2 regions of the Blautia acetigignens genome follow, and region 1 is predicted to be linked to the other one. Evidence: riboswitches for the same ligand, from Rfam matches in the RefSeq annotation. Region 1 holds a riboswitch; the other holds the start of a gene.
What was found. A riboswitch is a leader RNA that binds a small molecule or an ion and turns the genes downstream of it on or off. The one in region 1 is predicted to bind tetrahydrofolate.
Positions count from the first base shown of each region.

Region 2: another riboswitch for tetrahydrofolate. It lies ahead of OCV70_RS08590 (folate family ECF transporter S component); the one in region 1 lies ahead of OCV70_RS16720 (folate family ECF transporter S component).

Region 1 covers NZ_JAOQJM010000019.1:41,784-47,537, forward strand. The annotation lists gene OCV70_RS16690 (hypothetical protein) at 1-483, opposite strand, end outside; gene OCV70_RS16695 (hypothetical protein) at 491-853, opposite strand; gene OCV70_RS16700 (hypothetical protein) at 1,093-1,383, opposite strand; gene OCV70_RS16705 (helix-turn-helix domain-containing protein) at 1,625-2,032, shown strand; partial or broken gene OCV70_RS16710 (GDP-mannose 4,6-dehydratase) at 2,829-3,059, opposite strand; gene OCV70_RS16715 (NAD-dependent epimerase/dehydratase family protein) at 3,026-3,235, opposite strand; THF riboswitch at 3,373-3,470, shown strand; gene OCV70_RS16720 (folate family ECF transporter S component) at 3,542-4,108, shown strand; gene galT (UDP-glucose--hexose-1-phosphate uridylyltransferase) at 4,282-5,754, opposite strand, start outside.
Region 2 covers NZ_JAOQJM010000005.1:163,788-169,541, reverse strand. The annotation lists gene OCV70_RS08615 (P-loop NTPase family protein) at 1-283, opposite strand, end outside; gene OCV70_RS08610 (prepilin peptidase) at 280-789, opposite strand; gene OCV70_RS08605 (SGNH/GDSL hydrolase family protein) at 1,059-1,460, shown strand; gene OCV70_RS08600 (hypothetical protein) at 1,486-1,680, shown strand; gene OCV70_RS08595 (GNAT family N-acetyltransferase) at 1,716-2,477, shown strand; gene OCV70_RS08590 (folate family ECF transporter S component) at 2,671-3,231, opposite strand; THF riboswitch at 3,318-3,418, opposite strand; gene OCV70_RS08585 (hypothetical protein) at 3,607-3,828, shown strand; gene OCV70_RS08580 (hypothetical protein) at 3,828-4,973, shown strand; gene OCV70_RS08575 (amidohydrolase family protein) at 4,954-5,754, opposite strand, start outside.

The DNA.
Region 1 (5,754 bases):
ATCCATCACAATTACTATGTAGAACTCCGCCCATCTGTTTTCAATGGTATCAGACTCCAATGTCCGGCTCCCATCAAGGAGCCAACTTCCATCAAGTGTGAAATGGGAAAAGCCTGTCAGGTCATTTGCTCTCACAAGAACCGGGGAAGTATATCCAAGAGTCCTCACCGCAAGCAGCACTCCCTCATTGGTACCTCCAAGCTTGCATATCTCCTCATACATGGCTATCCTTGAGCGGAAGTTCTCTGGATGTTCTCCTTCATACCGGGTGAGCCTTCTATCAGCTCCATGTACCGGGAGCATTTCATGGCTGCATGTAGCAACCATTCCCTCATCCCTTGCCCGGAGTATGTCTTCCTTTGCTTCATCAAACCTCTTGCCGAACACCCGGCAAAGGATGTACCACTTATTCAGTGCTTTCTTCAGCTTCTTCAGAGGAGTAGTGAGCAGATACCACATGTATTCAATAAAGTTCTCTATCATGGCGGCATCACTCCTTCCCCCTTGCACTCTGTACTACGTTCCGGACAGTCACATTGATGTCTCCTGCCATGATGACCTTGTCCTGTTCAAGAACCATGTCATCAGACGGTTGCAAGATGTCTGTCTTCCTGTAGTTATCAATCTTTGTACTAAGCACTTGGATGATGCTGTCCCTGTATAGGGTATTCATTTCTCCCCTTGTCAGAGCCATCATGTCCTCAATGAGTTTTGTTGCCTGTGCATCCACTCCATCCGTTGCCGCATCTTCAGCAAGGTATATCACAAGCTCAAAGTCCTGTCTCACTACTTCACTGGACTTCTCTCTGTGCTCAACCAATGCTTCCATTTCATCACTTGACAGGTTCAGCAAATGCCTCATCTCCTCTCTATATATTTGAACATCAGGGCTTCAAGCTAAAACTCCGATACTGACAAGCATCCGCTTTGTCATCCTTCTATCACGGTCATAGAACTTCTGCCCCTTAATCTCCTGATTGACATAGAATGTACCGCACAGGTACCGCTTTATCATTCAAATCTTGTCCGGGTTATACTTGTCTTGTATCCTTGTTACCTTCATAAAACCTTCCTTTCCCTGATGCCACTGTCTCATTCTTCAACTCTTAAAGTAGGACAGGACAGCTCTTCTATCTCTTCCTGTATCCGTTGCACTTCTCTCTGTGCGTTCCGGAGGAGCTCATCAAGCTCATGGGCTTTCTTTGCTCTTGGAAGCATGTCATGGAAGATTGTCATACCAAAGCTCTTATACAGTTCAGCAACTTCATCTTTGCCGGATGTGTTCCGGATAGATGGATGCCACATGTAGACTTCTTCAATCACTTTGTACTGCTCATCCGTGACAGTTCTTTCAATTCTTTCCTCAAATTCCTGCTTCTGCATCCTGCACCTCCTTCATTCCTTCATAGTTCCATTTTCTGATACCCTGAACCGGGTGACTTTCTTTGTGCCGGAGAACTCCGACTATTGAGATTTACTAAGTTTTTTGATATGATTTATCTTGGATTAGTGGGTTACAAGTAACCCTTGCAAGGTTTATTATATCTTCCTATTTGCAGAATGTCAACACTTTTTCTGCTTTCAGGAAGAATATATATTCCAATTTGCAGAAAGAGAGGTCATCATGGAATTAGATATGATGGGAATTGGTGAACGTATTAAAACAAGAAGAAAAGAATTGAAACTCTCTCAAACAAACATATATGAGAGATGTGACATCACTTCAGGAGCATTGAGCAAAATCGAAAACGGAAAAACTACGCCTTCCGTTATTGCATTTTATAAGCTTTCACAAGTGTTAGAGTGTGATATGAATTGGTTGGCAACCGGAATATCTTCCAATATGCAGAAGTCCAATATCTGCAAATTGGAAGAGGAGCTGTTGAATGGTTTCCGGGAGCTTCCTGAAGATGACAAAGAGGAACTCATGGGCTTATTGCAACTAAAGCTCCGGAAGGTGAAAAAAGAAAGAGATGTGACTGCAAAATCATCCGGATTGATGGGTACAGAAAATGGTGACATGGTTGGCTGATTTTTTTATGCTTTTTTGGGTTACTTGTAACCCTTTTATTGTCACTTTGCTTTTTAGGGAAGCAATTCCCGAAAAAGTTCATTTTTCCTTGAAAATAAGCCAAAGTGACAACTTTATTTGCAAGGTTCCAATTTGTCACTTTGATTGCATCCAGTCCCGGCTCTCCTGTTCCGTGTACTGATTGCATTGAGTAACGCCTTTTTTTCAAAGCGTTACTTTCAAAAAACCCTTATTTTATGGTACTTTACGAAACAAACACGCACATTGACAACACTTAATCAGTAACGCAATAACGCCACGTTATAACGCTTGACCTATTTTCAGAAGAGGATGCCTGATGTATAATGTCCTTACAACCTAACTTTGAGGTGTTGTGGATAGAACAAGTGCTCAAAAACCAAGTAAAACCAATGCTTCCAAGCACTCTATCCACTTCCCTCCCTTCCAAGGGCACAAAAAAAGCATCCGAAACAGCTTATTCTCAAATTCGCTGTCAAAGATGCTTCATTTTTTCTCTATGAAATTCGCCACAAACCTTGATTTCACGGGGTTTCCCGTCATTTCCCACCTCTTCACGGATGGTCTCACGTTAGAATGTCCTTTTTGTCAGATATTCTGTTAAGTCACATTTCCCAAAATTACATAAACAACATTTAACAAAACATGCACAAAATTGTAGAATTTTAAAAAATAGAACATTTCAGGATAAAAAATGCGTTCATTTATAACATAAGGTCAATTATTTAAAAAAATAAGAGGGCTGCATCTTACAGCTCTCTTATTTTAAATATACATCCTATTTTTCATATCCCTGCGGATTATTAGACTGCCATCTCCAGGAATCTTCACACATCTCACGGATACCGTTTTCTGCTTTCCAGCCAAGCTCTTTTTCTGCCTTAGATGCATCACAATAACAAGTTGCAATATCTCCGGCTCGGCGAGGTTTGATCACATATGGAATTTTTACACCAGTTGCAGCTTCAAAATTCTTTACAATATCAAGAACACTATAGCCCTTTCCGGTGCTTTTTCACTTGCATTGCTTAAATTGTCCAGTACCACAACATCATATCCTGCATTCTGAAGCTCCACTACCGTGTGGCTTCCAATATAACCAGCACCACCTGTAACTAAAACTGCCATAATGATTCCTCCTGAACGTTTTTTTCTTTTATTATAGTCTGATTTTTGTAAAAACATATGGACAAAGTTTTAGAAAATATGGAGAAAATGCCACGATTTCTTGTCTGTTTTCTTAATTGCAAAAACTTATATTTTTATATATTTTTTTCTTGCTTTTTCCAATAATCTGCTATATACTGCTCCATGTAAAGTAATGCAGAGTAAATTCATGAGCGTAAAGTGCCTTCCGGATGGAGAGTTGCCGGAGGACGAAAAGAGAAATCTTGCGGTTCGTGGATTGCTTCTCGCTGCAACAGAAGATAAATATGAATCCATAAATTATCTCCTATTGTGAGCGAAAAAAGAAAAGGAGGTAATTTTTTTATGGAGAAAACAAAGAACATGTTTCTCACCTCAGCCAAAGAGCTGAAAACCACTTCTACACTGGCAGTCTGTGCAATGCTTGCTGCCCTGGCACTGATTTTAAATTCAGTTGCTTCTATCAATATCGGTCCCTATGTAAAAATTGGATTTTCCGGTATCCCAAACCAGATTGCTGATTATCTGTTTGGACCCATTACCGGATGTCTGTTTGCCGGTGTGCTGGATATTGTGAAATTCTTTATCCGCCCTGATGGTCCATTTTTCTTTGGGTTCACCTTTAACGCAATGCTCGCGGCATTTATTTATGGATGTTTTTACTACAAACATAAGCTCACTTTCCGTCGCGTGCTGATTGCAAAACTGGTTGTCGTTCTGATTGTAAATGTTCTGTTAAATACCTTATGGCTGGACATGCTCTACGGAAAAGGATTCCTTGCAATCCTTCCAATGCGTACTGTAAAGAACCTGATCATGTGGCCAATTGATTCCTTTATCTTCTTTACCATCACAAGATTGATTGAGCAGACAGGAATTTTTAATCTTTTTAGGAAACCGGTTGCCAACTGATTACATATATTTGAAAATATAAAATCTTCGTGATATCAAATGAAAAGCAGCCGATATTCTCATTTTATATATCATGAGATACCGGCTGCAACTGCTATTATAAAATATTTTCTTGTTCTGTATTTTTTCACTTCATACTACAGCATTCATTATAATCACGGCCAAAACACGTCCTATAAACTGTCCACAAAACGCATAAAATCTTCTCTTCCTTTTGGTGTGCATTTATAAACTCCGGCATCTTCCAGCACATGTACAAACACCAGTCCTACTTCTTTTTGAAGAATTGCATGAATGTTCTCTGCATTAATATCCGGATATTTTTCCAGCAATTCTTTCACCCAATCCTCATGCTTTGCTATTTTTTCATTTGAAGAAATATCTTTTCCAGATAAAATGTATTCCTCTAAAAGCTCCAGCTCTTCTTTTAATCGGGCCGGAAGAACTGCAAGCCCCATTACCTCGATCAGTCCGATATTTTCCTTTTTAATATGATGGTACTGTGCATGTGGATGATATACACCAAGTGGATGTTCTTTCGTCGTAATATTATTGCGAAGTGTCAGATCCAGCTCGTATACATCCCCCACTTTACGGGCAATTGGGGTTATGGTATTATGTGGCTCTCCGTCCGTATTGGCAAATACAAAGGCTGCTTCATCTGTATAGCCTCTCCATGCCTGCAGCACATGTGTTGCAAGGTCAATCAACCGTTCTGGATTTTTATGACGGATACGGAGCACTGATAACGGCCACTTTACAATTCCCGCTTCCACATCCTCAAATCCAGGAATGGTCACATGCTTTTCAATCGGTGCCTTAGCCATTGCGAAGGTATAATGTCCTCCCTGGAAATGGTCATGGCTTAAAATAGAACCGCCTACAATTGGAAGGTCTGCATTGGAGCCCAGGAAATAATGTGGAAACAGTTTTACAAAATCAAACAGCTTCACAAATGTGTTCCGTTCAATCTTCATGGGGGTGTGACAGGAATTAAACACGATGCAGTGCTCGTTATAATATACATAGGGTGAGTACTGGAATCCCCATGGGCTGTCATTGATCGTAATCGGAATGATCCTGTGATTCTGTCTTGCCGGGTGGTTGACTCTTCCGGCATAGCCTTCATTTTCCGGACAAAGAAGACATTTCGGGTAGCTTCCGGATTTTACATTTCTGGCTGCTGCGATTGCTTTTGGATCCTTTTCCGGTTTTGAAAGGTTGATGGTAATATCAAGTTTTCCATATTCACTGTCTACTGTCCATTTCTGGTCTTTCTTTACCCTGTAACGACGAATATAATTGCTGTCCTGACTCAGTTTATAAAAATAATCCGTCGCTGCTTTTGGATTCTCCCCATATTTTTTCCAGAACGTTGTCTGTACTTCTGCAGGTCGTGGCATGAGGCAATTCATCAGTCTGGTATCAAACAGGTCTTTATAGACAACACTGTCTTCAATCAATTCCCGATCAATTGCCTCTTTTAACAGTTCATCCAGAACCTTCTCAAGTTCAATGTTCTGAAATTCCTGTTCCGGTGCAGTGTAATCATCCTCGTAAAATACATCCAGCAGAAGATTTGTTGTGTAATTTTTCTCACATTCTGGTATCAGTCCCGTCTCGACTCCATACTGTACCAGTTTTGC
Region 2 (5,754 bases), on a different contig from region 1:
GATACTTGTATACACTTGGATATCGGTCCAGTTCTGGCGGGTGCACTCCCTCCGAAAGTATAACAATCTTACCAATTTCCAACTCCTGCACCTGACGGCACATTGCCTTCTGGGAAATCAGCAGCAACTCAATATGAATGTTTTTCCCGTAGGCGATCAGACTCTCCACTGTGGTAAATGCCTGAATCTCAAATGGTATGTTTTTCTTCTGATTGAGATAATCCATAAAGTTCAGGGCATAGTCTACTTCAAGGTCACAGACTGCAAAAATGTTCTTTTTCAATAGACACCTCCTGCATAAAGCAATGCACTTAGAAATATGGGAACTGTAAAGTGAAAATTCTCCAGCGGCATGCCGCTTTTACCATAGGGTTTTCTTTTTCCTGTTTTGAAAAAATCGCTGACATAGCAGAATAAATATTGGATTCTCTGGCAAAGGATGCCGCCAGAGATCATAAGAGCCGCTGAAATTACAGCGCCGATCAGAAAGGAATACGCAATGCATCTAAGAATTGTCCCCGGTCCCAGTACGCTTCCCATAACACAGAAAAGCTTGATGTCGCCAGCGCCCAGCATTCTGAATAGAAACAGCCAGCCAAGTACCAGAAAGGGGGTGCATGCTCCGAAGCTCCAGGCTATGAACCCGCCCGTTCCTCTCTCCATAAGCTGCACGGTCAGGCTGATAACCAGACAGAACAAAAGCCACGCATTATCTACTTTCGCCCGCTGGATATCCATCACCACCGCACCTCCTGCGGCAATGGCAGGAAAAATCATATAAAAAAGCATAGATGGATTTCTCCCTTCTTTCCTGTCAGTTTTCTTCTCAACTACAGAAGGGTCCTCTTTGGTATTTCCGGTTCGTAATTGTAATCTTTCATCTTCAGTAGAATAGGGAATAGTCGGTCTGATCAGACGACTTTCGATACCAGATGACTTCTGGTGAGTCTTATTATAGGGGCTGGTTTTGTATTTGTCCAGTCCTTTTTTCCAAAATTTTATAAAAAAACTATAAATTCATTTTTAAAAGGAGTATACTGGTTTCGGGAGGTATTATTATGACAATAATGACATGTTTTGGGGATAGTATTACAGACTGCGGTCATTGCTTTTCCCCCGATTTTCTTGGAGATGGATATGTAAAGATGCTGGCAGAACGTTTTCACCGGGAGGGCTATGAGATCCAGATGCGCAACTGCGGAACAGATGGATTTACTGTGCAGAGACTGCTTCAGCGGGTAAAAACAGACAGTACAATTATTGGCAATCTTGCAGCCGTTTTGATTGGAATAAATGATATTGGAATGATGATGAACACAGACCGCACGCCTGCCCAGCAGGAAGAAATGATGGGTTCTTTTCAGGAACATTATCTTGAACTTTTAACAATATTGACAAAATCCAGTTGCAGCGTCATTCTTATGGAACCTTTTGTTTTTTTCCTGTCCTGCTTTTTATGAGAACTGGAAGCCTCTTCTTCAGAAAATGAGCCAGATCATCCGAACGCTTTCCATACAGTTCCGCCTTCCGTTTCTTTCTCTGCAAAAGGAGCTGGACGAAGAAGTGCGCAGATATGGATATTCCGCCATCACCACAGACGGAGTTCATCTTACCCGCCAGGGCCAGCAGTTCCTTGCTGACCGTCTTTACAGTTGCATTGCAGAGCACAATTATGTATAATTACCATCATAAATAAAACAAAGAAGGTTTTTTAAATGGATAAAATAATTAAAGAAATCGAAGATATGTCGCTGAATGCATGGCCCTCTCATAAAATGGAACTTTATGACGGATGGATTCTTCGTTTTTCTTATTTTTATACGCATCGTACCAACAGTGTGGAACAGTTCGGCACCTCCACGCTTTCCTGGAGAGAAAAGGTATCTTTCTGTGAGCAGGAATATGCCCGTCTTGGAAGCCCTGCTATTTTCAAGATCAGTCCGCTGGTTTCCCCGGATTTTGATTATGTTCTGGAAAACCGCGGCTATGAGATTCAGCATACCACCAATGTTATGGCAGCTGATCTGGAGCATGCGGATTTGTCCGCTTCCTATGATCTGGTAACGCTTACGGATGACATTCCGGATATCTGGATTGAGAGTCTTTTCGATTTAAAGGGAACCATAAATCCGGTTCACCGGGCAGTGGTTCCTTCTATGTATCATGCAATTGTGAAGGATACTGTCTGTGCTTCTATCTGGAATAATGGAAAAATCATTGCCACAGGGCTTGGCATTCTGGACCGTGATTACATTGGCTTATACGCCATTCATGTACGGGAGGATTTCCGCCACAAGGGATATGCACGCCAGATCTGCACTGCACTGCTCAAAGAAGGAAAGAAAAGAGGTGCCACACGTGCCTATCTTCAGGTCGTAGAGGGAAACACTCCTGCGCGCAGCCTTTATGAATCCCTTGGGCTGAATTTTGTCTATACATACTGGTTCCGCGTTCAGACCCAGACTGACCGTGTCTAAACAATCAAGTAATTATGTGATTTTGTTTCAATTTTTTTCAAATACTTAAATCGTAAAAGACTGTGAACCGTGCCGTCAACAGGGCACATCTTCACAGTCTTTTTTGGGGGAATCGTATTTTTATAAAATACTATATTTGATTTTTATTGGGTAATGCTGTTAAGTTATGTATTTATAAATGAATTACTCAGTCTTATACTGTCTTTTTCTGCAGATTGGCTGATCTTACATTTCCTACAACCATGCTGGTCAGCGGGCTGAAATAAAGAAGACTGGTCAGCACGCAGTAAATTGGAGTCATAATTGCAAACTGCACAAGACGTCCCGGCATGATCGCATAAAAATTAGAACCGATCATGACAAGACCTGCAGTGGTAAATCCAAGGGTTCCTACCACACCGGAAATTACGATTCCTGCGCACATGATCACAGTTTTCACCTTGCGGCTCTTCTCAGCCATCAGCTTGCCTGCTGCTCCGGCAACTACGCCCCAGGTGATTGCAGATAAAGTGATCAGAGGATTCACGCCATAGCCTTTCATGAAACATCCGATGATGTCTGCCACGCCGCCTTCTACACCGCCTGCAACAGGCCCCATCCAAAGACCGGCAAGTACAGTTGCGATAGTTCCAAGTGTAATACGGTATACACCAAGGTCAATTACCAGCACACGGGATAAAACCAGCTGGATTGCAACCAGCAGTGCCAGAAATACAAGCGTCTTAACGCTCCATGTCTGTTTGTTTTTACGCATAATAAAAACACCTCCATAATGATTAAAATAACAGAGTAGTTACCATAAATAATAATCCCTCCACATTATGAGATGTTCTCATATGTAGCAACGGGTGCGGAAAATATATCGTAAGCAGCCTACTGCTTTTCGTTTCACGGCGACTCCCCAGCCAGTGAACACTTGACGCATAAATTCCTACTTCGCTATTATTTATTTAAGCCGATTATAGCACAAAATATGGAAATTTCAATACGTTTTTGTTATAATATTCACACTGAATGACGGATTATAGTTTCGCAATTGACAGTGTATTTTGTGTATACTCCTTCGCTTTTGGCATATTCTAAAAGTAATCTCTGTTAAGAGTAAATTTCCAGAAAAAGGAGTCTTTATATGAGCACAAAATATTCTGTCCAATTACAAGAAAGCCAGCAGCCTTCCTGCCATAATCCGTACAATGTTTTTTATGATAATTACCTGAATACCAATGCCACTACAGAATGCACAGGACTGGGCTACCGTATGCCGCACACCCGCGAAGAATGGGATGCCTGCCGACAGGTTTTTGATTTTCTTCCTGTGCCATTTCTGGATTCGGAGGATATGAAACACTAATGAAAAAATTTACCCAGCTACTTGTTTGTTCCTGTGCACTGCTCTCACTATCCGGATGCGTAGTCCGCGATGCCATTACCGACTATGTAGACACTTCACAAAATACGGTCCAGGAAACTTCAGAAGCCCCAGGACAGCGTGTCTATATGGATGAAGTCAAAGGCATCCTTCAGGACTTTACCGGTGCTGCCCTGACTATGAGCAGCCAGGAACAGACCTATATCTTTGATTTATCTGAGGCCACGCTTGAGTGTGAAGACGGCATGATCACCGGAGATGAGATCAGCGTGATCTATGAGGGACAGCTTTCCAGCGAAGATACCAGCACAGTGAAAGCCCTAAAGGTCGTCGATGACTTCCACAAGAAAAATCAGCTGGAAGTACGCAAGGCTTATGGAGAAGTACAGGGACTGACACCGAATACCATCACCATAAAAGATGAACAAGGAAAGACAGCCACCTATCCAATAACCGGAACTGAACAGTATTATCAGGGCGGTATTCGGCAAGGTGCGTGGGTCTATATCAATTTTAAAGGAGAATTTTCATCCGGGTCTGATGGGGATGCGTCCCTGAATGCCAGCCATCTGAAGGTATTAAGTGTCTCCGACATTGACCCTCTGACTTTGCCGGATCCTACACCAACCCTGGAGCCAACTCAGGAGGCTTCCACAGATGTTCCCCAGGAGCAGCAGCTTCATGCAACTGTCCAGAATATTTCTTCCAATATCCTGACTGTATCTCCTCCTGGTTCTGACAGTTCCCTAAATATAGATTTGTCGCAGATCCCCTCTTACTTCAAAGGAGGTACTGCACCTGGCTCCTACGTGTCCATCACGTACCAGGGACAATATCAGGAAAATACCCTGGATGGCGTCACCGTCACTGCTGTCACAGGAGATGATCCGGATTCTTTCAGAAGCCGAGGTCTTACCTATACAGTCAACGGTACCATTATAGGGCATACCTCCAATACCGTAACCATTCAGACCGGGGACGGTGCAACGATCACCTGCTTTACAGAAGGAGCATCGGACACATCTACCAGCGGTCTTGCTGCCGGCGCCAACATCCTCATTACCTTTGATCCAACGAAATCAAAACAATCCAATATCTACACATCCATCAAGATTCAGGACGCTTAAAGGTGTCCTGAATTCTTTTTTCTCCGTCTCGCAGCCAGTCTTTCATTTGTTCCGTCTCTCCCAGAATTTCGCAAAACGCACGGTATTCTTCAAGAAGTCCGGTTCCATGAGGCACCATATAAGCGCCGGCATCACTTCCAAGTGCTGTTTTTACTTTATATTGATATGCCAGCTGCAGATTCTCTTCCGCAAGACTCACAATGGGCTGCAGGACCTGATCTTCATATCGTCCGCAGTTTCGAAGATTGCGTATAGTTACAAGGGTTGGTACCCATACTGTATTACTGTCTGCAAGCATTCGTATAGTTTCTTCGTCAATATAATTGCCATGCTCCACAGAATCCACACCTGCCTCTACAGCAGCCTGTACTCCATAAACTCCATTGGTATGACTCATTACTGCCATGCCTTCCCCATGCGCAATGTGTACCATCTCATGCACTTCTTCCCTGGAAAGAGGCGTTCCAGTCACCTTTCCATGGTTGTGAAAATCCAGAAGTCCGGTGGTCATGATTTTAATAAAATCAGCCCCCTGTTCTTTCGCTTCCCGGACCAGAGCTGCATATTCTTTCATATTATCAAAGCCTTTTCCTACAATGGAACCATAGTGCCCGTTTTTGTGGATGGCAAAAACAGGGGTGCGGTAATCGATTCCGTATTCTTCCGCCAGCATTTTGGCTCTTCTGGAAACACCAACGGCGTCTCCGCCGTCCCGCACAAAGGTGATTCCCTGTTCCTGATAAGCCTTAAAATTTCTTCGGATTGCTTCCTCGTTTACCGC